4 regions of the Clostridium sp. TJA038 genome follow, and region 3 is predicted to be linked to each of the others. Evidence: riboswitches for the same ligand, from Rfam matches in the RefSeq annotation. Region 3 holds a riboswitch; each other region holds the start of a gene.
The links. Region 3 has a riboswitch for thiamine pyrophosphate ahead of thiC (phosphomethylpyrimidine synthase ThiC). Riboswitches for the same ligand answer to the same signal wherever they lie in the genome.
Positions count from the first base shown of each region.

Region 1: linked by a shared signal. The riboswitch ahead of thiD (bifunctional hydroxymethylpyrimidine kinase/phosphomethylpyrimidine kinase) and the one ahead of thiC (phosphomethylpyrimidine synthase ThiC) in region 3 are both predicted to bind thiamine pyrophosphate.
Region 2: linked by a shared signal. The riboswitch ahead of thiT (energy-coupled thiamine transporter ThiT) and the one ahead of thiC (phosphomethylpyrimidine synthase ThiC) in region 3 are both predicted to bind thiamine pyrophosphate.
Region 4: linked by a shared signal. The riboswitch ahead of thiS (sulfur carrier protein ThiS) and the one ahead of thiC (phosphomethylpyrimidine synthase ThiC) in region 3 are both predicted to bind thiamine pyrophosphate.

Region 1 covers NZ_JBZEFA010000001.1:857,233-863,156, reverse strand. Annotated here, with positions in the region: gene recQ (DNA helicase RecQ) at 1-392, opposite strand, end outside; gene thiE (thiamine phosphate synthase) at 537-1,166, opposite strand; gene thiD (bifunctional hydroxymethylpyrimidine kinase/phosphomethylpyrimidine kinase) at 1,198-1,992, opposite strand; TPP riboswitch at 2,057-2,168, opposite strand; gene AC4FQV_RS04110 (patatin-like phospholipase family protein) at 2,285-3,127, shown strand; gene AC4FQV_RS04105 (LacI family DNA-binding transcriptional regulator) at 3,181-4,194, opposite strand; gene mglB (galactose/glucose ABC transporter substrate-binding protein MglB) at 4,412-5,482, shown strand; gene mglA (galactose/methyl galactoside ABC transporter ATP-binding protein MglA) at 5,550-5,924, shown strand, end outside.
Region 2 covers NZ_JBZEFA010000001.1:835,523-841,446, reverse strand. Annotated here, with positions in the region: gene AC4FQV_RS04015 (ribonuclease Z) at 1-777, opposite strand, end outside; gene AC4FQV_RS04010 (MJ1433 family protein) at 905-1,660, opposite strand; gene AC4FQV_RS04005 (GNAT family N-acetyltransferase) at 1,877-2,380, opposite strand; gene AC4FQV_RS04000 (histidinol-phosphatase) at 2,685-3,464, shown strand; TPP riboswitch at 3,585-3,689, shown strand; gene thiT (energy-coupled thiamine transporter ThiT) at 3,786-4,481, shown strand; gene AC4FQV_RS03990 (pyridoxal phosphate-dependent aminotransferase) at 4,591-5,676, shown strand; gene cax (calcium/proton exchanger) at 5,736-5,924, opposite strand, start outside.
Region 3 covers NZ_JBZEFA010000003.1:174,536-180,459, reverse strand. Annotated here, with positions in the region: gene AC4FQV_RS07870 (biotin--[acetyl-CoA-carboxylase] ligase) at 1-871, shown strand, start outside; gene AC4FQV_RS07865 (DUF4184 family protein) at 973-1,731, shown strand; gene AC4FQV_RS07860 (hypothetical protein) at 1,835-2,140, shown strand; TPP riboswitch at 2,218-2,317, shown strand; gene thiC (phosphomethylpyrimidine synthase ThiC) at 2,446-3,756, shown strand; gene AC4FQV_RS07850 (phosphoribosylformylglycinamidine synthase) at 3,975-5,924, shown strand, end outside.
Region 4 covers NZ_JBZEFA010000001.1:623,059-628,982, reverse strand. Annotated here, with positions in the region: gene thiH (2-iminoacetate synthase ThiH) at 1-76, opposite strand, end outside; gene AC4FQV_RS03025 (thiazole synthase) at 90-854, opposite strand; gene thiF (sulfur carrier protein ThiS adenylyltransferase ThiF) at 915-1,712, opposite strand; gene thiS (sulfur carrier protein ThiS) at 1,730-1,924, opposite strand; TPP riboswitch at 2,048-2,149, opposite strand; gene AC4FQV_RS03010 (MFS transporter) at 2,196-3,899, opposite strand; gene AC4FQV_RS03005 (RelA/SpoT domain-containing protein) at 4,204-5,013, opposite strand; gene AC4FQV_RS03000 (DUF6483 family protein) at 5,065-5,370, opposite strand; gene msrB (peptide-methionine (R)-S-oxide reductase MsrB) at 5,400-5,843, opposite strand; gene AC4FQV_RS02990 (alpha/beta hydrolase) at 5,861-5,924, opposite strand, start outside.

The DNA.
Region 1 (5,924 bases), on a different contig from region 3:
TTTGCCTTATTTATATTATCTAAAAAATATTTATTTTCTAATCTCTCAGGAGAAACATAAAGAAGCTTTATATCTCCTTTTATAAACTTTGAAATTATATCTTTTACACTTGAAAATTCTACTCCTCCACTTATATAGTCTGCCTTTATTCCTAAAGAATTTAAATTATCAACCTGATCTTTCATAAGCGATATCAAAGGAGAAATCACAAGAGTTGTCCCTTTAAAAATATAAGCTGGTATTTCATAACATAGGGACTTTCCTCCCCCTGTTGGCATTATGCAAAAAACATCATTTCCACCTAAAATTTTATCAATTACCTCTTCTTGCCCTTTTCTAAAGTTTCTATATCCAAAAATATTATTTAAAACCTTAAATTTCTCTCTTACCATATCCCTCTCCTAACTTTTAAGTTTTATAATTTAAATATTTTATATAAAAGAATTTAAATTATAAATATTATACTATAAATAAAATTTAAATAAAAAGAGATTCTAAAACTTAAGAATCTCTTTTAATTATTTCATCTTTTATATTTAATATTCTAAATTATTCATTATATTTAAAAATTCTCTACTTTTATTTCCTATATTATCACTCTTTAATAAAGAAGATATAACAGCAACACCATCTACATTTTCCAAAATTTCCTTGCTTAATTTATGAGTATCTATCCCGCCTATGCCATAAATAGGAATAGGAGAAACCGCTCTTATTTCTTTTAAGATTTTTAAATTTATTAAAGTTATATTCTCTTTACTACTACTTTTAAATAATGCTCCAACCCCTAAATTATCTGCTCCACCCTTAATAGCTTTTAAAGCCTCCTCTTTATTGTGTACTGTAACTCCTATAATTGAATCTTTAGGTAATATTTTTCTAGCTAATAAAATATCCATATCATCTTGCCCAATATGAACCCCCTTAGCATTTATAGCTAAAGCAATATCAATTCTATCATTTATTAAAAATAATGCCTTAAATTCTTCACAAAGCCTTTTTAATTCTAAAGCCTCTCTACACATTTCTTTAGTATTTTTATTTTTTGCTCTATACTGAACAATTGAAACTCCTCCTTTTAAAGCCTCTCTTGTTTTTTCTAAAAGCTCTTTAAATGTAAGGTTATAATCAGTTACTAAGTATAACTTTTTTTCTTTAAATCTCAATTTAAATCCCCCTATTTAAATCTCTTAAACTTTAATAAAATTTGTGAAAATGATGCAAAGGACCTATTCCTCTTCCAAGTTCTAAGCTATTTTTTATTGATTCTGTAACATAAATTTTTCCAAGTTTTATTGAATTATAAAGGTCTATTCCCTTAGCTAAATTAGCCGTAATAGCTGATGATAAAGTACAACCTGTTCCATGAGTATTTTTTGTAATTATCCTTTTTTCTCTAAAAAAAGTAAATTCCTTTCCATCATATAAAACATCTGTAGCTTCTCCCTTTAAATGCCCTCCCTTAATTAAAACATTTTCTACTCCTAATTTTTTAATAAGATAAGCTGCTCTTTTCATATCTTCTAAATTAGATATTTTTATCCCTAAAATTTCTTCAGCCTCTGGTATATTTGGAGTTATTAAAGTTGATATAGGTATTAAATTTTTTATTAAAATACTTTTAGCCTCCTCTTCTAAAAGCTTAAATCCATTTTTTGATATCATAACAGGATCTAAAATTATTTTAGGTAAATTTCTTATTTCTTTTAAGGCTTTATTTATTGCCTTAATCGACTCTTTTTTATAAACCATCCCTATTTTTATAGCATCAACATTTATATCTTCAAAAATAACTTCTATTTGTCTTTTTATAATACTAGGATTAATATCCATAACCTCAAAAACTCCCATAGTATTTTGAGCCGTTATTGAAGTTATTACACTCATTGCATAAACTCCATTTGCAGAAAATGTCTTTATATCACCTTGTATACCTGCTCCTCCTGAACTATCTGACCCTGCAATTGTTAATGCATTATATAATTTATACATATTATCTCCTTTCAATAAAAAAAGCATATATAAGCCATAAGCTTATATATGCTAAAATTAAATACACTAATACCTTAGGCTTCCCTACGCTAGAATTATCTATATCAGGTTAAAGGGTCAAGAAATTTAATTTCTACTCTCAGCTAGATATAAAACTAGCTCCCCTAGCAAATTTATAAAATTATATTCCAAATAATATCATATATTCAATTATTTATCAATAACTCCTTTTGAATTTATTTTATATAAGTACTATAATTTTAATATATGATAAACTTTAGGAGGAAATTATATGGTTAGCTTAATTTTAGAAGGAGGAACTTTTCGCCCAATTTTTAGTGCTGGAGTTATGGATGCACTTCTTGATAATAATATAACCTTTCCCTACTGTATTGGAGTTTCTGCTGGAATAACTAATGGTTTTTCATACTTTTCTAATCAAAGGGGAAGAAATATTGAAATATTAAAAAAATATAGAAATGATAAAAGATATTTAGGTTTAAATAACATTTTCAAATGTAGAAGTATTTTTGGACTAGATTTTGTATTTGATGAATTAGCAAATAATCTTTATCCTTACAACTTTGATAATCTTTTAAATTACAAAGGAGAGATTTTAGTTGGAGTTACTAATGCAAATACAGGTAAAACTGAATATTTAAATGGAAAAATTAAAGATGATAAATATATGGCTTTAAGAGCAACCTGCGCTATTCCACTTTTATTTCCGCCTATAAAAATAAATGGAAATGAATATTATGATGGTGGCTTATTAGACCCTATCCCAATAAAAAAAGCTATAGAAGATGGAAATGAAAAGCACTTAATAATACTTACTAGACCAAAAAGCTATAGAAAGACCTTAAAAAAAAGTAATAAATTAGCTTCTAAAATAGTAGGCTCTAAATATCCTAAATTAAAGGATTCTTTTTTAACAAGACATATAAAATATAATGAAACAGTAAGATTTTGTGAAGAATTAGAAAAGCAAGGAAAAGCTATTATAATAAGACCAGAAGAAAAGGAAGCTATTGAAAGTTTTGAAAAGGACATAAATAAATTAGAAGAAGCTTATTTATGTGGTTATAAAGCCTGCATAAAGAATATAGAAAAAATCAAAGCTCTATTCAATTAGGGACAAATAAAAGAGACTTTAGTAAAACTTTTAGTCTCTTTTATGGTATTAAACTATATTTCTCTACAACTTTCTCTTTTTATTAACTTAACAGGTAAAACTATTTTTTTTGATATTTCCCGTCCTGTTCTCATTCTTTCTAAAAGAGTATCAACAGCAATATTCCCCATATGCTCCGTAAAAACTTTTACAGTTGTCAAAGAAGGAGTTAAAAATTTAGCAGTACATATATCATCAAAACCTAATATACTTATATCTTCAGGTATTCTTAACCCTTTTTCAAATATTGCTTTATAAGCTCCTATAGCCATAGGATCACTAGCTATAAAAAATGCTGTAGGAAGATTTTTTTCTTTTAATATTTTTTTCATAAGTTCATATCCATGTTCTGGTAAAAATTTTCCTTTTAAAACCCATTCCTCTCTGTAATTGCCTATTTTCTCCATATATTCTTTAAAAGTTTTTTCTCTATAATTAACCTTCTTAATAGGTTCACTTCCATTATGAGTAACAGACTCTCCTCCTAAATATCCAATATCTTTATGACCTAAAGATGTTAAATAATCTAAAGAAAGCTTTACTCCATACTTAAAATCTACAACTACAGAATCGTATTTCCATTCATCAGGAGAAGAATCTACAAAAATTATGTTTTTAGATAATTTCTCCATTATGTTTATTTCTTCCTCATTAAATATACCAATTGCTAATATTCCATCTAACTCTCTATATTCTTTAGTTCCTTCATTTATAATCTTTTGAAAATCTATAGGTTTAAATTTAATTTTTTCTTCATTACATTTCTTTTCCACAGCCATTCTAATTGAAAGAAAATATGGGTCATTTAATTCCTGTATTTCTGTATACCAATAAACTATACCTATAGTATAATTTTTCATCTTACTTCTTCTCTCTTTTACAGGTATATAATTTAATTCTTCTGCTATTTCCATTACCTTTTTTCTAGTTTCTTCAGATACGTTAAGAGTTTCATCTAAATTTAAAACTCTAGATACAGTAGCTATGGAAACACCAGCACTTTTTGCAATATCTTTAATAGTAGCCACATAATCACTCCTTACTTTTCCTAGTTTATATTATATATTTTTTTACTAAAATGTTCTAACATTTTATTTGTATAATATATAAATTTTAACTGAACAAATATAAAATAATACTTTATTTAATTTTTTTTAACAAATTTCTCTTGTTTAATTTCCATAATATGTTATAATTTACTTAAAATTACATCAAATTTTCTAGTAAAATAAGGGAGGATATATTATGAAAAAGAAAGGGTTAGCACTTATTTTAATTTCAGCTTTAACTATGGGAACATTAATCGGCTGTGGAGGTGGCGCTCCTTCTAATACTAATGAATCATCTACTGAAGCTCAAAAGGAAAACGATTTACCTAAAATAGGAGCAACAATTTATAGCTTTGAAGACAACTTTATGTCTTACCAACGTAGAAATATAGAAAAACTTTCTGAAGGACAAGCAGAATTACTTATGAATGATTCTCAAAATAATCAATCTAGACAAATAGAACAAATAGATACTATGATTGCTAAAGGTGTTAACATTCTTGCAATAAACTTAGTAGACCCTAAATCTGCACCTACAGTTATAGATAAAGCTAAGGCAGAAAATCTACCTGTTGTATTCTTTAATAAAGAACCTGATGAAGCAGCTATGCAAAGCTATGATAATGCTTGGTATGTAGGAACTACTTCTGAGGAATCTGGAGTAATACAAGGTGAAGTAATGGCTGAAGGTTGGAAAGCTAATCCTAACTGGGATAAAAATGGAGATGGAAAAATTCAATATGTAATGCTTAAAGGAGAACCAGGACATCCTGACGCAGAAGCACGTACTAAATATTCTATTGAAACATTAAATAAGGCAGGAATAGAAACTGAAGAATTAGCTATGGATGCTGCTATGTGGGATTCAACAAAGGCAACTGAAAAAATGGATGCTTGGATTGCTAAAAATGGAGATAATATAGAAATGGTTATTTGTAATAATGATGGCATGGCTCTTGGAGCTATATCTTCCCTTGAAAAAGCAGGATATTTAGATGGAACTCCTGAAAAATATGTTCCTGTATATGGTGTAGATGCAATCCCTGAAGCACTAGATAAAATTAAATCTGGAAAAATGGCAGGTACAGTACTAAATGATGCTAAAAATCAAGCTAAGGCCTTAGTAGAATCTTGTATGAATTTAGTAAATGGTAAAGAAATAACTGATGGAACTGAATGGAAACTTGATGATAAAAAATCAATTCGTGTTCCTTATGTAGGTATAAATAAAGATAATATAACTATCGCTGAAGATTCATATAAATAATCAAAATTTAAATGGGATATATCAAATATTTGATATATCCCTCTTAATAAAGCAGGAGGTAAAAAAGATGAAAAACTCTTCAAACCTTTTAGAAATGCGAAATATCTCTAAAGAATTTCCTGGAGTAAAAGCCTTAGATAATGTAACTTTAAAAGTAAAATCAGGCTCTGTTCATGCTTTGATGGGAGAAAATGGTGCTGGTAAATCCACCTTAATGAAGTGCTTATTTGGAATATATCACCCAAATTCAGGAGAAATTTTTATTTCTGGCCAAAAGGTACAATTTAAAAACTCAAAACACGCCTTAGATAATGGAGTATCTATGGTTCACCAAGAATTAAATCAAGTTAGAGAAAGAAATGTAATGGATAATCTTTGGCTTGGTAGATATCCTAAAAAGGGATTTTTTATAGATGAAAAGAAAATGTATGAAGAAACAGAA
Region 2 (5,924 bases), on a different contig from region 3:
AAAGGTCATATGTTTATTCTTTATAGCTTTTTCTTTATCCTCTTCACTTCCATAAGTTCCTTCACAAATATATAAATCACTATCCTTTATAAATTTAGGTATTTGTTCTGTAGGCCTTGTATCTGTGGTAAAACTTATTTTAATCCCTTTTCTTTCCTCTCCTAATACCATATCAGAGGAATATTTAACTCCTTCAAATAATACATAGTTGTTTTTTTGTAATTTAGACCATATTGCCTTTGGAATATTATTTGCCATAGCCTTTTCTATATTAAATTTTCTTTTTCTTTTAATCATAAAAGAATATCCATTACAAGGTGAAGAATGGTCTAAATCTAAAGTTTCTATGCTTAAATCTGTATCACAATCAAGGTCATAATTTAATTGTAACCTAGAATCTTTTATAGAAAAGTCTATATTTTTTGCTTCTTCTATTATCTCTATATTAAAGGGAAGATATGTAAGTGTTACTGAAAAGCCTTTTAAAACTTCACTTATCCCCTTAGGTCCTATTATATATAAATCCTCAACTCTTCCACTATTACCAATTGTAGATAATAATCCTGGTAAACCATAAATATGATCTCCATGAACATGACTTATACATATAATATCTATTGACTTAAATCCTGTTTTTCTTTTTCTCATGGAAACTTGAGTTCCCTCACCACAATCTATAAGAATATTTCTTCCTTTAAAATTAACCATAAAGGAAGATAAAAATCTATCAGGCATTGGCATTCCTCCACCGCAACCTAAAAAAGTTAAATTAATCATAACTACTCCTCCTAAAAGTCATTAAATCTCAATGTTTTTAAGTAAAATATACCATAAGGAAATAATAAATACTATTTTATAAATATAAAATAATAAATAAAAGATATCTTTTTTAAAGAGATATCTTTTATTTAAAATAATTACATTCCTTTTCTTTTAAAGACCTTTTATCAAAAGGGTTTGTAACTAAAGCTCTTAAAAACAATTGAGGATAGTTAGCCTTTAACTGTTTCATGTATTGAACCCATTCAAAGGTTAAATATTTATATGCAACATTTATATCTTTTTCTATATGATTAACTTCATATTCTTCTAATCTATGAGAAAATCGACTACTTAACTCCTCCCTTAAATGCATAAGACATATAAGCATTTCTGAAAATTCTTCATGTTCTATTAACATAGGATTAGTTATTAAATTTATTACTAAATCTTTTTGTGAATTTAACTTATTTTCTAAATATATTAAATCTATCTTGTTTATATCAATTTCATAAGAATAATTATTCACAACTTCTTCTAATCTTTTAAAATCATTTTTATTCCATTCCTTCGTAACTAAAGCTTCTTTTGCAATAATTTCTGTACTATCATCTGCAAAGACAAATATATTTAAAATCTCTGTTCCAATTTCACTAAAGAAAACTCCAATTAACATACTTAACTTATCTTTTAAATGTTCTTTTTCTCTTTTTTCAAGTAATTTATCAATTACTAAAGTAGTAAAAAATACTTCCATAGGTATAAAAGCTATGTCTGCAAAAAGAAATATTAAAGTATGATTAAGATCATTAAATATAAGATAGTGTAAATAATGCAAAAATAAAGACAATCCTATTAACCCAACACCAATTAGTAAAAATTCCTTTTTCTGCTTGCTCATATTCTGTTTCTCCTTTGTATTTAAAGTCATTCCTATTTAAGACATTATATATTATAACCTTACTTTTAAACTCTTTCTATGCTTTTAAAATTTAATTTACAAAGATACTTACAAATAAAATATATATTAATTAAAACTTATACTTAATTTATAATCTAAATCCTTAAATAAAAAATCAGTTTATAGAAAACTTTCTATAAACTGATTTTTTATTAATTATATTATTGCTTTTTCAAGACATAAAAAAGGTTCTACTATGTCTCTCATAGACATCATTTCCCCTACATGGACATATCCTAAATTTTTATATAAATTGACAGCATTTTCATTTTTATGATAAGCACTTATTCTTATGGAGTTACATTTTTTCTCTTTAGCCATTTCTTCTATAAAATCTATCATTTTTTTACCATAGCCCTTACCTCTATGTTCTGTAGAAACAGCTATTCTATGAAAAGATAAAAATGGACCATCTACTTGCCATGAAATATCATTATAAACATCATAGGCATAGTCATTTACTGTAGCTACTGCTACTATTTCTCCTAATACCTCTATTCCATAAAGATGATTATTAAAAATATCTTTCAAAATTATTTCTGTATTGGGATAATTTTCATTCCAATTATAAAGACCCCTTAAATTCATTTCCTTTACAACATTATCATAAATACTTTTAACTTTTTCTAATTCTTTTTCTTCTATCAATCTTATTTTCATTTTCCTTATACCTCTTACTAAAAACTAATTTAAAATAATGCCTAATTAAACAATTAACCAAAACTTACCCCATGTTCATATCTCCTTTAAATGTTAATAATAAAATAACTTTAATTATGTAAAGTTCTCTTTACATAAAACCCTCTTTAAATCCACTTAATTACTTATCGTGGAATAATTTTATTTTATTCAAAAGGAAAAGTCAAAGAATTTTTTGTTAACATTTTTCTATTAAAATTTTATTAACATTTATCTTTTAATTATTTTTTTGATATACTCTATTTATAGAGAGGAAGTGGAATTTATGTTAAAAAAAATTAATTTTCATACTCATACTAAAAGATGTAAACATGCCCTTGGAGAAGATGAGGATTATATTAAAGAAGCCCTTAAAGAAAATTTAAATACCTTAGGTTTTAGCGATCACGCTCCTTATGCTGACAATAGATTTTCTCTTAGAATGAACTTCAATGAACTTTGTGAATATAAAGATTCTTTAGAGAAATTAAAAGATAAATATAAAAATTATATAAATATAAAAATAGGTTTAGAAATAGAATATTTGCAAACAGATGATTTTTATTATAACTACTTAAAAAATGAATTAAAATTTGATTATTTAGCTCTAGGGCAGCATTTATTTTTAAATGAGGAAGGAAATCTTAAAAATACTTACAATTTAGATAGCACAGAGGATTATATAGATTATGCAAAAAGTATATCCCTTGGAATAAAAAGTGGTTACTTTAGTTTTATAGCCCACCCTGATTTAATCTTTATAAATAATTTCCCTTGGGATGAAAATTGTGATTTAGCCTGTGATATTATAATTTCCTATGCAAAAAGATATAATTCTATCTTAGAATTTAACGCTAATGGCTTTAGAAGAGGAAAGAAAAAATTTATAGATGGAGAACGTTTTGCATATCCTTATGAAAAGTTTTGGGAAAAAGTTTCTTTGTCTAATGTAAAAGTAATAATTAATTCAGACTGTCATAATCCTAAAGAAGTCTTTGACTCTTATGTTTATTATGCTTATGAAAAAGCTAACTCACTTAATTTAAATCTAGTTTATGACATATAAATTTTCTTTTAAACTTTCTATTTTTATTTAAAAAATACAAATTTAGATAATATTTTTCATTTAATAGTAAATATTACTTGACCAAAGGTAAATTTATATATAAAATATATTTAGAATTATTTCATGTGCTAGGGGTGCCTATTGGCTGAGAGATGATATTTTTATCATTAACCCTCAACACCTGATCTGGTTAATTCCAGCGTAGGGAAGCGTTTAGGGCTGTATTTAAACCAGATCTTTAAAAAGATCTGGTTTTTTATTTAAAATATTTAAACTCTCCCTTAGCACAATTAAAGTTTAAGAAGGGGGGACTGAAAAACTATGATGTCATTTTCTCAAATAATAAATGATTTTATTCAAAGTTTTTCATCAATTAATTTAGGAGGAAATTTTAAGGAGATTGTAACTAATCCAATGACAATTCTCGCTTTAATAGGGGTCCTAATTATATTATTTTTACTTATAAAAGCTAAAAACATAAAATTTGATGCAAAAATGCTTACAACTATAGGAATTGCTTTAGCTCTTACTGCTGTTTTAAATATGCTAAAGATATATAAATTTCCACAAGGTGGAGGAATAACTTTAGGTAGCATGATTCCTATTATACTAGTTGCTTACGCTTATGGTCCATTAGTTGGAATGCTTACAGGATTTTTATTTGGGATAATATCCTTATTTATAGACCCATATATTATACATCCTGTTCAAGTTCTTTTTGATTATCCAATTCCATATATGGCTTTAGGAGTAGCAGGTTTCTTTAAAAATCATAGAATGTTTGGAGCTATAGTTGCGATATTTTTAAAATTCTTAGCTCACTTTATTTCAGGAGTAGTATTCTTTGGTTCTTTTGCACCTGAAGGAATGTCTCCAATTTTATATTCATTCTTAGTAAACGGTGCATTAATAGGCGCTGATGGATTAATATGTATAATTATTTTAAGCATATTACCTGTAAATAGGCTTATTAAGGCCATAAGACCAAAAAACATAGCAAATAACTATGCTTCTTAAAATACTAGGGTTAGATTATTTAATTAATCTAACCCTTTTTATTTCTTTAGTAAAGAATTATACTATAATTAAGAAATTTAAAGTTATATCAAATTTAAAGGAGGTACTTATGAGTATTAATCATGGTGCTAATTTATTTGATTTATCAGATAAATTAGGAGTAAATAAAAACGATATAAAAGATTTTAGTTCAAATATAAATCCCTTTGGTGCTTCTAAAAAAGCTAAAGAAGCTATTTTAGAAAATATAGATTTAGTTTCTATTTATCCAGACCCTAAATATAAAAAATTAAAAGAATCCATTTCTTCATATTGTAAATGCAAGGAAGAAAATATTATAGTTGGTAGTGGTGCTACTGAGCTTATATCATCTTTTATAAACATTATAAATCCTAAAAAAGCACTTCTTTTATCTCCCTCTTATTCAGAATATGAAAGTGAATTAGAAAAGATAAATTGTAAGGTATATAAATTTTTTGCAAGGGAAGAAGATAACTTTAAAATAGATTATATAAATCTTATAAATCATATAAACTCTTCAAACTTTGACTTAGTCATAATTTGTAATCCTAATAATCCTACAGGCTTTGCCTTTTCAAAAGATGAAATAAAAAATTTAATAAAAAACACCTCAACATTTTTTATGGTTGATGAAACCTATGTAGAGTTTACAGAGCCTGAAATTTATTCCTCTACTCCTTTAATAGATGAATTTAATAACCTTTTTGTAATTAGAGGAACTTCTAAATTTTTTTCAACTCCAGGAATAAGGTTAGGCTATGGACTTATTTCTAATGAAAAAATAAAAAAATCTATTTTAGAAAAATTAGACCTTTGGAACATAAATATTTTTGCCACAACTATGGGAGAAATTATGTTTAAAGATTTTGATTACATATTATCAAATAACCATAAGTTAAAAGAAGAAATGGAGTATCTTTTTAAAGAATTAAATTCAATAAAAGACTTAAAAGTTTATAAAAGTTATAGTAACTTTATCCTTTGCAAAATTAAATCAAAAAAAATAAATGCTAAAAATCTTTATGATGAACTTTTAAAAAAAGATTTAATAATTAGAAACTGTACTTCCTTTGAAGGTTTAAATGAATACTTTTTTAGAGTGTGTTTATTAAAACATGAAGATAATAAACTTCTTGTAGAAAATCTAAAAGAAATATTTTCTAATTTAAGTTAAATAAAAGGTTATAAGCATAATTAAATTTAATTATACTTATAACCTTTTATCTTTATAAGTTAAACTATAAGAAACATAACAGCAATTATTATATAAACAGCTAAAAGCTGAACTCCTTCAAGCCAATTAGATTCTCCATCACTAACTATACGATTAGCTATAAGAACAGATACTATTAAAGCAACTAATTCAAACTTATTAAAAATAATACTCATAGGTTCAAAAATAAGGCTTAAAAATATTAAAAC
Region 3 (5,924 bases):
AAATATAAAGTCTCTTAGAGAAGAAGGATATAATATTTTAGCAGTTACAAATAAAGGGTATAAACTTACAAAGGAAAATGATTTAATATCAGCAGAAGGAATAAAAATATTTTTAAATAAAGAGTATAGAGAAAATTATATAAAGGTTTATAAGGTTATAGATTCTACTAATCAAGAGGCAAAAAAGCTTTTAATGGATAAGGATATACCAGAGGGAACTGTTTTAATTGCAGAGGAGCAGACTGCTGGAAGAGGAAGGTTTCAAAGAAAATTTTTTTCTCCTTCACAAAAAGGAATTTATATGAGTGTAATTTTAAGACCTAATATAGAACTTTCAAAGGCTATACATATAACTACAGCTACTGCAATTTCAGTTTGTAGGGCAATAGAAAATTTAACTAAGAAAAGGCCTAAGATAAAGTGGGTAAATGATATATTTTTAGATGGTAAAAAGCTTTGTGGTATATTAACTGAAGCAACAGGTAATTTTGAAAGTGGAAGAGTTGAGAATGTTGTAATTGGCATAGGTATAAACTTTAAAACTGAGGAAGATAGTTTCCCTGATGAAATAAAACATTCAGCCTGTTCATTATTTCAAGGAGAAAAGCCTACAGTTACTAGAAATAGAATGATTGCAGAAATTTTAAATGAACTTTTTGCTTTATGCAATAATTTAGAAGATAAGGACATAATGAAAGAGTATAAGGTATTATCATTAGTATTAGGAAAGGAAGTTACCTTTTATAAAAATAATAAGTTAAATAAAGCAGTAGCAACTGATATTACTGAAAATGGTGCCTTAGTTGTTAAATATGAAAATGGAGAAATAGATTATTTAAACTCAGGAGAAATTTCAATAAAAACAATATAATGAAAATTAAAATATTTAGCTTTATTTAGTAAAAAAATATAGGATTTATTTTATTTTTTGCTATTTATTTAATAAAATTTAATTTTATTAAGGAGGAGAATATGCCTTTTACTTTAGCACATCCAGCAGCTGTAGTTTTTTTGAAAAATAAAAAATTAAATATTACTGCCTTAATTTTAGGAAGTATGGCTCCAGACTTTTTATATTTTATAAATTTTAGGCCTTATGGAAATTTAGGACATAAATTATTAGGATTTTTTCTACTTAATTTACCTTTATGTTTTTTATTAGCCTATGTTTTTCATAATATAATTAAATCACAACTTATAAGTAATTTACCTAACCCCTTTGATAAATGGTACTTTTATTTAAGAGAAAAGAAATTTTCATTAAATTCTCTAAAAGAAGTAATAGTTTTTATCTATTCTGCTATATTAGGAATGGCAACTCATGTGCTTTGGGATGCTTTTACCCATAATAGTGGATTCTTTGTTGAGAAGATTCCTTACCTTAGGGAGAAGATTTTATTTTTAGGAGAATATGAAATATATAGATATAAGTTTTTTCAACATGGAAGTACTTTAATTGGAATATTTATAATAGTATTTTTTTTGTATACCCTTAAAGATAGCAGAAAGATAGTCTTTATAAAAAGAATATCTTTTAAAAAAAAGATAAAATATTATTTTAGTATTTCTATTATAATGTTTTTAGTAGTATTTTTTAGTTACTTTATTTTTAGAGAATTTAATATTTCTTATGGAATAGGTGGAGTAGTAGTTTCGATTTTAAATGGTTTGTTTTTAGGGATGTTTATTATTTCTTTTAAGGAAAATCTTAATATGAAAAACAAAGGGTAATTTTATAAGGTATACATAAATTTTAATTTCTTTACAAACTTACCACATATTATTTAGAATGTTATAATATTTTTATTAAAGAATATTTGAAGGGAAGAGGCTTATGGATAAAGTGCTTTTATTACAAAATATATTAGAAGCATTAGTTTTTGTTATATCGACAGTAATTTTTGCTTTATTATATGGTTTATTAGATAAGAAGAAAGGGATAACTGATAAAATAGTTGGTGGACTTAAAAAGAAACCAAAATTAGAAGTTGTAATTCATATAGTAGTTGCTTTAGCTTTAATTTTAATTGTTCGTTATTTTGGACTATATGTTTTTAAGCTTTGGGATTTAGCAGTTATTTTTATTATGGGAGCAATCTCAGGAATTTGTATTTACAATATAAATAGAAATAATTTTTAATATAAAAATATATTTTTATGTAGTATATTGAAAAAATATAGAAATAATAGTATAATTTAGAAAAAATAAAACTTAATATTAATTGCTAGGGGTGCATTTTTATGCTGAGAGGATAGATTCTAACCCTTAAAACCTGATGTAGTTAGTACTACCGTAGGGAAGCAGTAAGTGAAATTTTTATTTATTTTTTAATAAATATAGTTTTATCTTGTTTATTAAGCTTGCCCTAGGGCAAGCTTTTATTTTTTTAGGATCCTAATTTAATTTAACTGCGCAGTTAAAAAATTAATATAAGGAGAACTAATATGAATTATACAACTCAAATGGATGCTGCTAAAAAAGGCATAGTTACAAAAGAAATGAAAATAGTTTCAGAAAAAGAAGGTATTAGCCTTGAAGAATTAATAAGTTTAATGTCTAAAGGTAGAATTGTAATACCTGCTAATAAAAATCACAAAAGTTTAAGTGCAGAGGGAGTTGGACAAGGTCTAAGAACTAAAATAAATGTTAATTTAGGCGTTTCAAAGGATTGTTCTGATATAGATTTAGAATTAGAAAAAGTTAAGAAAGCTATAGAGATGAAGGCAGAATCTATAATGGATTTAAGTAATTATGGAAAAACTTATGCCTTTAGAAAAAAGCTTGTGGAAGTTTCTAAAGCTATGATAGGTACAGTACCAATTTATGATGTTATTGGATTTTACGATAAAGAGCTTAAAGATGTAACTGTTGATGAGTTTTTTGAGGTTGTAGAAAAACATGCAAAAGATGGAGTTGATTTTGTTACTATACATGCAGGGTTAAATAGAGAGACTATTGAAACCTTTAAAAGAAATAAAAGAATTACAAATATAGTATCAAGAGGGGGTTCACTTCTTTTTGCATGGATGGAATTAAATAAAAAAGAAAATCCTTTTTATGAATATTTTGATAGATTATTAGATATATGTGAAAGATATGATTTAACTTTAAGCTTAGGAGACGCTTGTAGACCAGGGTCAATATTTGATGCAACAGATGCTATTCAAATAAAGGAATTAATTACTCTTGGTGAATTAACAAAAAGAGCATGGGATAGAAATGTTCAAGTAATTATAGAAGGACCAGGACATATGGCAATTAATGAGATTGAAGCTAATGTATTATTAGAAAAAAAGTTATGTCATGGTGCTCCATTTTATGTTTTAGGACCAATAGTAACCGATATAGCACCAGGGTATGACCATATAACAAGTGCTATAGGAGGTACTATTGCAGCTTCTCATGGAGCAGATTTTCTTTGTTATGTAACACCAGCAGAACATTTAAGACTTCCTAGTTTAGAAGATGTTAAAGAAGGTATAGTTGCAACTAAAATAGCTGCACATGCTGCTGATATTTCAAAGGGAATAAAAAATTCAAGGTATATAGATAATAAAATGAGTTACGCTAGAAAAAATTTAGATTGGAACGAAATGTTTTCTCTAGCTATAGATAAGGAAAAGCCTTTAAGATATAGAAAAGAATCTATTCCTGAGCATGAAGATAGTTGTACAATGTGTGGAAAAATGTGTTCTATGAGAAATATGAATAAAATTTTAAAGGGTAAAGATATAAATATTTTAAGAGAAGATTAAATAAAAGAGAGATATATTAAAAATTAATATATCTCTCTTTTATTTAAAGACGAATTATTTTTTTAAGAAAAGTGTTATTATAAATATTTTTAGTTAAAAATACGAATGTTTAAATAATTTTAAATATTGACAATATGTGTTTTGGGTGTTATGGTTAAAATAACGAATGATTAATAATTAATCATTAATAATGTTCGTGTTTTGAATGGGGGATTAAAATGTCTGGTATAAAGATGGTATTTGTAGAAAAAAAAGAAGAATTTAATGTTGAAGGTAATAAATTATTTAAGGATTTTAAAGAAAATTTAGCTATTAATTCTTTAGAAAAAGTAAGGGTTTTAAATAAATACATATTAGGAGAAATGGATAAAGAACAATATATAAGTGTTTTAAAGAGTATTTTATCAGAAGCTCCTGTAGATAGAGTTTATGAAGAAGAATTTGAACTTGAAGAAAATGAATATGCCTTTGGCGTTGAATATTTACCAGGCCAATATGACCAAAGAGCTGATTCTGCTATGCAATGTATAATGCTTCGTAATGAAGGAAAAAAAGTTTTTGTAAAATCATCAAAGATAATTGTTTTAAAAGGGAATTTAAAAAAAGAGGAAATAAATAAAATAAAATCTTATTATATAAATCCTATTGATTCAAGGGAGGTTAGTCCTTTTTCTAAAGTTTTTGAAGAGGATTTAAGTGAACCTAAAGAAGTAGAGGTTTTAAAAGGATTTTTAGAATTAGGTGAGGAGGAAATTAAAAATTTCCATAAAGATAAAGCTTTAGCCATGACTTTAGAGGACTTAAAGTTAATAAGAGATTACTTTAAAGAGGAGAAAAGAAATCCTACAATTACTGAGATAAAGGTTATTGATACTTATTGGTCAGATCATTGTAGGCATACAACCTTTGAAACAGTAATAAAGGATATTTTAATAGAAGAGGGAAAATATTCAGAGCCAATAAAAATAGCTTTTGAGAATTATAAAAAATCAAGGGAATTTGTTTATGGTAAAGAGTTAAAAAATAAAGAAATTAAATTAATGGATTTAGCAACAATAGCTATGAAGGAATTAAGAAAAAAAGGAAAGCTTGAGGATTTAGATGTTTCAGAAGAAATAAATGCTTGTTCTATAAATATAGAAATTGAAACTGATAAAGGAAAAGAAGAATACCTTTTAATGTTTAAAAATGAAACGCATAATCATCCAACGGAAATAGAACCTTTTGGAGGGGCTGCTACTTGTTTAGGAGGAGCTATTAGGGACCCTTTATCAGGTAGAAGTTATGTTTATCAAGCTATGAGAGTTACTGGAGCTTCAGACCCAACAACTTCAATTAGTGAAACATTAAAAGGAAAGTTGCCACAAAGAAAAATAACTTTAGGTGCAGCTAGTGGATATAGTTCTTATGGCAATCAAATAGGTCTTGCAACTGGACAAGTAGCTGAAATTTATCATGAAAATTATGCTGCTAAAAGAATGGAAATTGGGGCAGTAATAGCAGCAGCTCCTAAAGAAAATGTTGTAAGATTAGAGCCTAAAAATGGAGATGTAGTAATACTTCTTGGAGGACGAACAGGAAGAGATGGTATAGGAGGAGCTACAGGTTCTTCAAAGGAACATACAGAAGAATCAATTAATAAGTGTGGAGCAGAGGTTCAAAAAGGAAACCCTATAACAGAAAGAAAAATTCAAAGGCTTTTTAGAAATAAAGAAGTAGCAAGAATGATAAAAAGATGCAATGATTTTGGTGCTGGAGGAGTGTCTGTAGCTATTGGAGAACTTTGTAGAGGAATTGATATAGATTTAGATAAAATTCCTAAAAAATATGAAGGATTAGATGGAACGGAACTTGCTATATCAGAATCACAAGAGAGAATGGCAGTTGTTGTTTCTAAGGAAGAAGCAGAGAAATTTATAAGGCTTTCAGAGGAAGAAAATTTAGAAGCTACAATTGTTGCTAAGGTTACAGAGGATGAGAGATTAATAATGAGGTGGAAAGGAAAAACAATAGTTGATATAAAAAGAAGTTTCTTAGATACAAATGGAGCAAAGGAAGAAATTTCTTTAATAGTGAAAGCACCATCTAATTATCCCTACAATGTTGAAGAAGGTGATTTAAGGAAAAAATGGCTAGAATCCTTAAGTGATTTAAATGTTTGTAGTCAA
Region 4 (5,924 bases), on a different contig from region 3:
CTTCTTTTTTTACTAAGGAAAAATATTTGTAAAAATCAAAATTTCTATATTTTTTTATTACTTCATAAAAACTCAAAGAAAACCATCTCCTATCCTAAAAAACCAGTAAGAGGAGAAGAGGCATTTCCAAATTTTGATTCATTCCCCAATTTAGCCTCATAAGCTAATCTTCCTCCCTTTACTGCCATAGAAAAAGCCTTAGCCATGCTTACAGGATTGCAAGAAGATGCTATAGCTGTATTAACTAAACAAGCTGCAGCTCCCATCTCCATAGCTTCCATAGCCTGTGATGGTTTTCCTATACCTGCATCAACTATAATTGGAATATCTAATTCATCTATCATTATTTGAATTAGTTCCTTTGTTTTCAAGCCTCTATTACTTCCTATAGGTGCTCCAAGTGGCATTATAGCTTTTGCTCCAGCTTCTATTAATTTTCTTCCTACATAAAGATCTGGGCACATATAAGGAAGAACTATAAACCCCTCCTCTGATAATATCTTTGTAGCCTTTATTGTTTCTTCATTGTCAGGAAGTAAATACTTAGAATCTGATATAATCTCTATTTTTATCCAATTTCCACAGCCCATAGCTCTAGCTATTTTAGCTATTCTAATTGCTTCTTCAGCATTTTTAGCACCTGATGTATTAGGAAGCAAAATTATATCCTTAGGTATATTTTGAAGAATATCTTCCTCCTTATTATCTAAATCTATTCTTCTTAAAGCTAAAGTTATAACATTAGCACCACTTCCCTTTAAAATATCCTTTATCATCTTATTTGAAGGATACTTACCACTTCCAACAAAAAGCCTATTTTTTATCTCTACTCCACCAATTATTAATTTATCCAAAATACTCTACTCCTTTTATACTAAATTAAATATTATATAATTTATTGATTAAGTATATTTTTAAATTTTATTAAAAGCTATATCTATAACTAGATTTGCCATATGATTTGCACATATAGCTACTCTAGGTGCCATTAATCCACACCCTTCCTTAGCCTCATTTATAAAATCACCACAAATATAAAATCTTTCTGTTATCTTTTTTGTTTTTATTAAGTTAGAATCAAAAAAACCAGCCATACCAGAAGAAGAAATCAAAAACTTATCAGTTATATTATCTAAGAAATAATTAGCCAATAAAGCTTTACTCTCTGCTCTATCAAAAGCCTCTAATATGATGTCCCCCTTATTTAATAATTTCATATTATTCTTTTCTAGCTTTAAATTTAAATCACAAACCTCTATAAAAGGATTTATTCTCTTTAAATTTTTCTTTAAAGCCTTTACCTTATATTCTCCAATATCCTCTATATAATATTGTTGTCTATTTAAATTAGAAGGTTCCACTAAGTCAAAATCTATTAAAATTATTTTTCCAACGCCTATTCTACTTAAAGAAATTGCAATATTGGAACCTAGTCCTCCACAACCTGCTATTAATACCTTAAGATTTTTAAGTTTTTCATAAACTCCTGGAGTATGTCTACATATCATAAGCTCCTCTAACTCTTCTCTTTTAGGCATTGCTCCCTTTTTAATAAAAACAATTCTATCTCCTTCTTCAAGAAACTTGTCCTCTTCAACAGGAAAGCCATTTAATATAATAATATTAGAATCTGAAAACTCTTTTTCTTTTAAAGAATACACTGTTATTTTTTCCTCTAATACTCTCCATTTTTCATTAACCTTTATATTCATATATTCCTCTCTTAATACTATCCTCCACCAACAAAGGCAATAATCTCAATTTTATCTTCCTCATTAAGTATAAATTCATTGTACTTATTTGAAGGAACTATATCTTTATTAATTTCAACAACAACTCTTTTACTACTTATTTCTAGTAAGTTCAATAAATCAAGTACTGTATTTATATTATTCTTTTCTAAATACTTACCATTAACAATCATATTCTCACCTCTTTTCTTATTTTTAAGATTATTTACACCAACAAAAAAGGTTTAGCTTTTATTGCTAAACCTTTTAAAATATATTTTCTAATTAATCATAAAATATTTTTAGTATGAAAAATATAAGATTAAAATATACTTCCCTACGTTGGTACTAACCAAATCAGGTTCTTAGAGTTAGAATTTAAATTCCTCTCAGCCTTAAAGGCACCCCTAGCAATATCTTAAAATTATTTGTTTTTATTTATCATACCTTAAAAATTAAATTTTATCAATTAATTTTTTCCTTTTTTTCCATTTTTCTGTTTTTCATAGTTATTAAATCATTATTTAATAATAATGTTAATATAAATCCTATTAAAGCTATAATAGAACAAGTTAAAAACAACTTAGTATAACCTGTATTCATTGTACTTTGAAAGGCAGTTTCTATAGCATTTTTAGCTCCCTCTAAACTTTTCATATAGGATTTTTCTATAGCCTCTATATTAACATTAGGATTATTTAAAAATTTATCTCTTAACACTATAAATTGTCCATTTACCATTTCTTTTATAATGCTAAAAATATTAGTTACACTAGCATTTCCTATGGAGTTTGAAAAATTTGAACCTCCTCCTAAAGAGTTCATAACATTAGACATTCCATCCTCTAAAGGTGGCATAACCTTTTGTAATGCTTCTGGAACCTTTCTTCCTGCATCAGAGATAAAATTAATAAGAATATTTGGAGATACTGCAATTCCTATAGATTTAACTAAAGATACTGCTGATTGTCCAACTGTAGCTTCATTATCTGGAACTAAGCTAAGCATTAAGTAATTTATTGGAGTTCCCATAGAAAATCCTAAACCAAAGCCCATAATACCTAAACCTACAATTAAATTAAAAATTCCTGGATGTTTAGTTGTTATATATCCTTGATAGAGGTTTCCTATAATAACTAAGGCCATCCCTATTAAAAGCACTTTTTTAACACCTATTTTATCAATAAATTTTCCTCCTAAAGGAGCTGCTATTCCAACAAATATTGCAAAAATAGTAACTATATATCCTCCACTTCCCATTGGAGTTTTTAGTATATTTTCACTAAATTGAGGAATAAATACTGTAGCCATTAATCCACAACCTACAACAAAACTTAAAATTAAAGTTATGGCTATTTCTTTATTTGTAAAATAAGATAAGTTTATTACAGGGTCCTCTGCTTTTCTTTCTACAAAAACTAATATTGGAATTGATATTATAAATATTAAAAGATATGGCCAAACCTCTAAGGATTTTATTGAATTAATAAAATCATAAAATTTTAAATTAGTAGCTCCATACATTAAGGATAGTATTAATACTGTTAGTACTAAAGAACCTAAAACATCTAATTTTTTAACTCCCTTAGAAGAAGTATTTTCTTCTAATTTTCTTGCCATAAAAAGTATAATTATACTAATTGGAACATTTACTAAAAATAAAAACCCCCAGTTTTTATCACCGAAAATAGAAAGTATTCCAGAACCTAAGGTTGGTCCTACAACTGTAGCTATTCCATAAACTCCACCTATCATTCCTAAGGCTGAGCCTCTTTTTTCAACTGGAAATGATGTTCCTATGTATGCTGTAGCGATTGGCATTATACCACCACCACCTATAGCTTCTATAACTCTTGAAACAAGTAAAAAAGTATAGCTATTTACATAATCTGATATACCACAAAGTAAAGAACCTAGACAAAAAAGTGATATTGAAACCATATAAACTTTTTTTCTTCCATACCTATCAGATAATTTCCCCATAAGTGGCATAGATACTGCATAGGCTAAAGTATATATTGTTACAACCCACACACTAGCATTTTGTGAAACCTTTAATCCATCAGCTATAATATCTCTTGCAGGAGAAACTATTCCAGAATCAATAGCTCCCATAAAAATCCCTAATAAGAAGACCGCCATGGTAATTCCAACTGATTTCTTCTTCATTTTTTATCATCCTTTCATAAGCTTTCTTAAATTCTAGTGTGATTTTTATTAATATTATTCTCTTAAATATTATTAATAAACTTCACAATGAACTAGGTTCAGTTTACTACCATAATTTAATAAAATCAAAGTTAGAATTTTCTTAAATTGTTTCAAAATATATTAAAACTACCTGCTTATTTCATTTTTATTCATATTTAGTTAATGTTTTATTAATATTATAATTTTATAAATTTCTTTTCTTTTTATTTATAAAATTATGAAACCTATAAATATTACTTCTAATATTTATAGGTTTCATTTTCTATCTTTTTATATTTTTAATTTCTTCTTTTAATTTTTTAATTTCTTCCTCTTTTTCTCTTAACTTATCTTCATAATATTTATCTTTATTATCTAAATTATTATTTAACATATTTATTAAAGAGGCCATTTCATCTGCACTTCCTACAATTCTATTAAAAAGTAAAAGATTAGATTTTAAAATCTCTGGTATTTCATTATGAGAATATCTTAATCTATGGTCAATTTCTCCATATCCTTCCTCAAAAATAGTTCTAACTTGAATTTCTGCAATAACTTTTTGATTAGTAGGATAACATTCTACAAGATAATGAACTGACCTATACCCAGATTGTCTTGATATAACCTCAATTCCTAAATCATCAAAGATACTCCTATCATCTCCATCTCTTATATTAGCTGTTATTTCAATAACATCCCAAGTTTTTATTATAAAGTCATGTATATCCTTCCATTGGTCTTTAAATATATGTAAAACCCTTATACCTATTAAATCTGTTATTTCATTTTTATAGTTCTCTTCATTAAAATCAAAATCTTCACCATACTTTTCTTTTCTATTTTTTGTTTTTCTAATTATTTTTTCTATCAATCTTTCAGGATTTTTTATCCTTGATTTAACAGAATGAACATTTTCATTAGAACGAAGTATATTTGCTATAAATTCTGCTTGATTATAATAGGAATCTTCATAATTTACAAAATCATTATATATGTTTTGTAAGGTTTCAAATTTAATTTTATTTTTTTCTATATCAACTTTTGAATGAGGATATTTTTCAAGAAAAAACTCCTTATCTAAGCTTCTCATAATTATCTCTCCCTGTCTTAACTTATTAAAAATTCTTATAGAATAAAATTATTATTTCTTTTTACCTATTAATTTTTTTAAATCCTCTAAACCTAAATCAATTTCTTCCCTAGAAAAATTATATCTTTTAAGTTCTTCATCACTTTTGCTCTTTAATAAGTTATACATTTTTTCACCAATTTCATATATCTCTATAGATGGATTTTTCTCTGCTTCTTTAAATAGCATATCTTCAGCTTCTTCAATTTCCCCCTTAGATATTAATCCTCTTAAAGTTATCCAAAATATATCATCCTTTGAATAAGTATAAGATAAAGAAAAATCATTTTCTCCATCATCATTTAATAAAAATCCCATTAAAACACCTACTTTTATATTTCATTTGTTTATTTAAAAATCTTTAAATACTCTCCATATCCCTTTTCTTCTAATTCTTCCTTTGGAATAAACTTTAAAGAAGCAGAATTTATACAGTATCTTAAGCCTCCTAAATCCTCTGGTCCATCACAAAATACATGACCTAAATGAGAATCCCCTAATTTACTTCTAACTTCTGTTCTAATCATTCCATGACTTTTATCAACCTTTTCTTTTATCACACTTCTATCTATAGGTTTTGAAAAAGCTGGCCATCCACAGGCTGAAGTAAACTTATCCTTTGAAGTAAATAAAGGTTCTCCTGTTGTAATATCTACATATATTCCTTCTTTATCGAAATTCCAATACTCATTTAAAAAGGGTCTTTCAGTTCCATTTTCTTGAGTAACATAGTATTCTTCCTTAGTTAAAATCTTCTTAAGCTCCTCTTTATCTTTCTTTTTATATATCAAAATTATCACTCCTCATCTTAAATTTTTTCAAAATAATTTTTCATACTTTTTATTACTTCCTCTAAAACTTCAATACTCTTA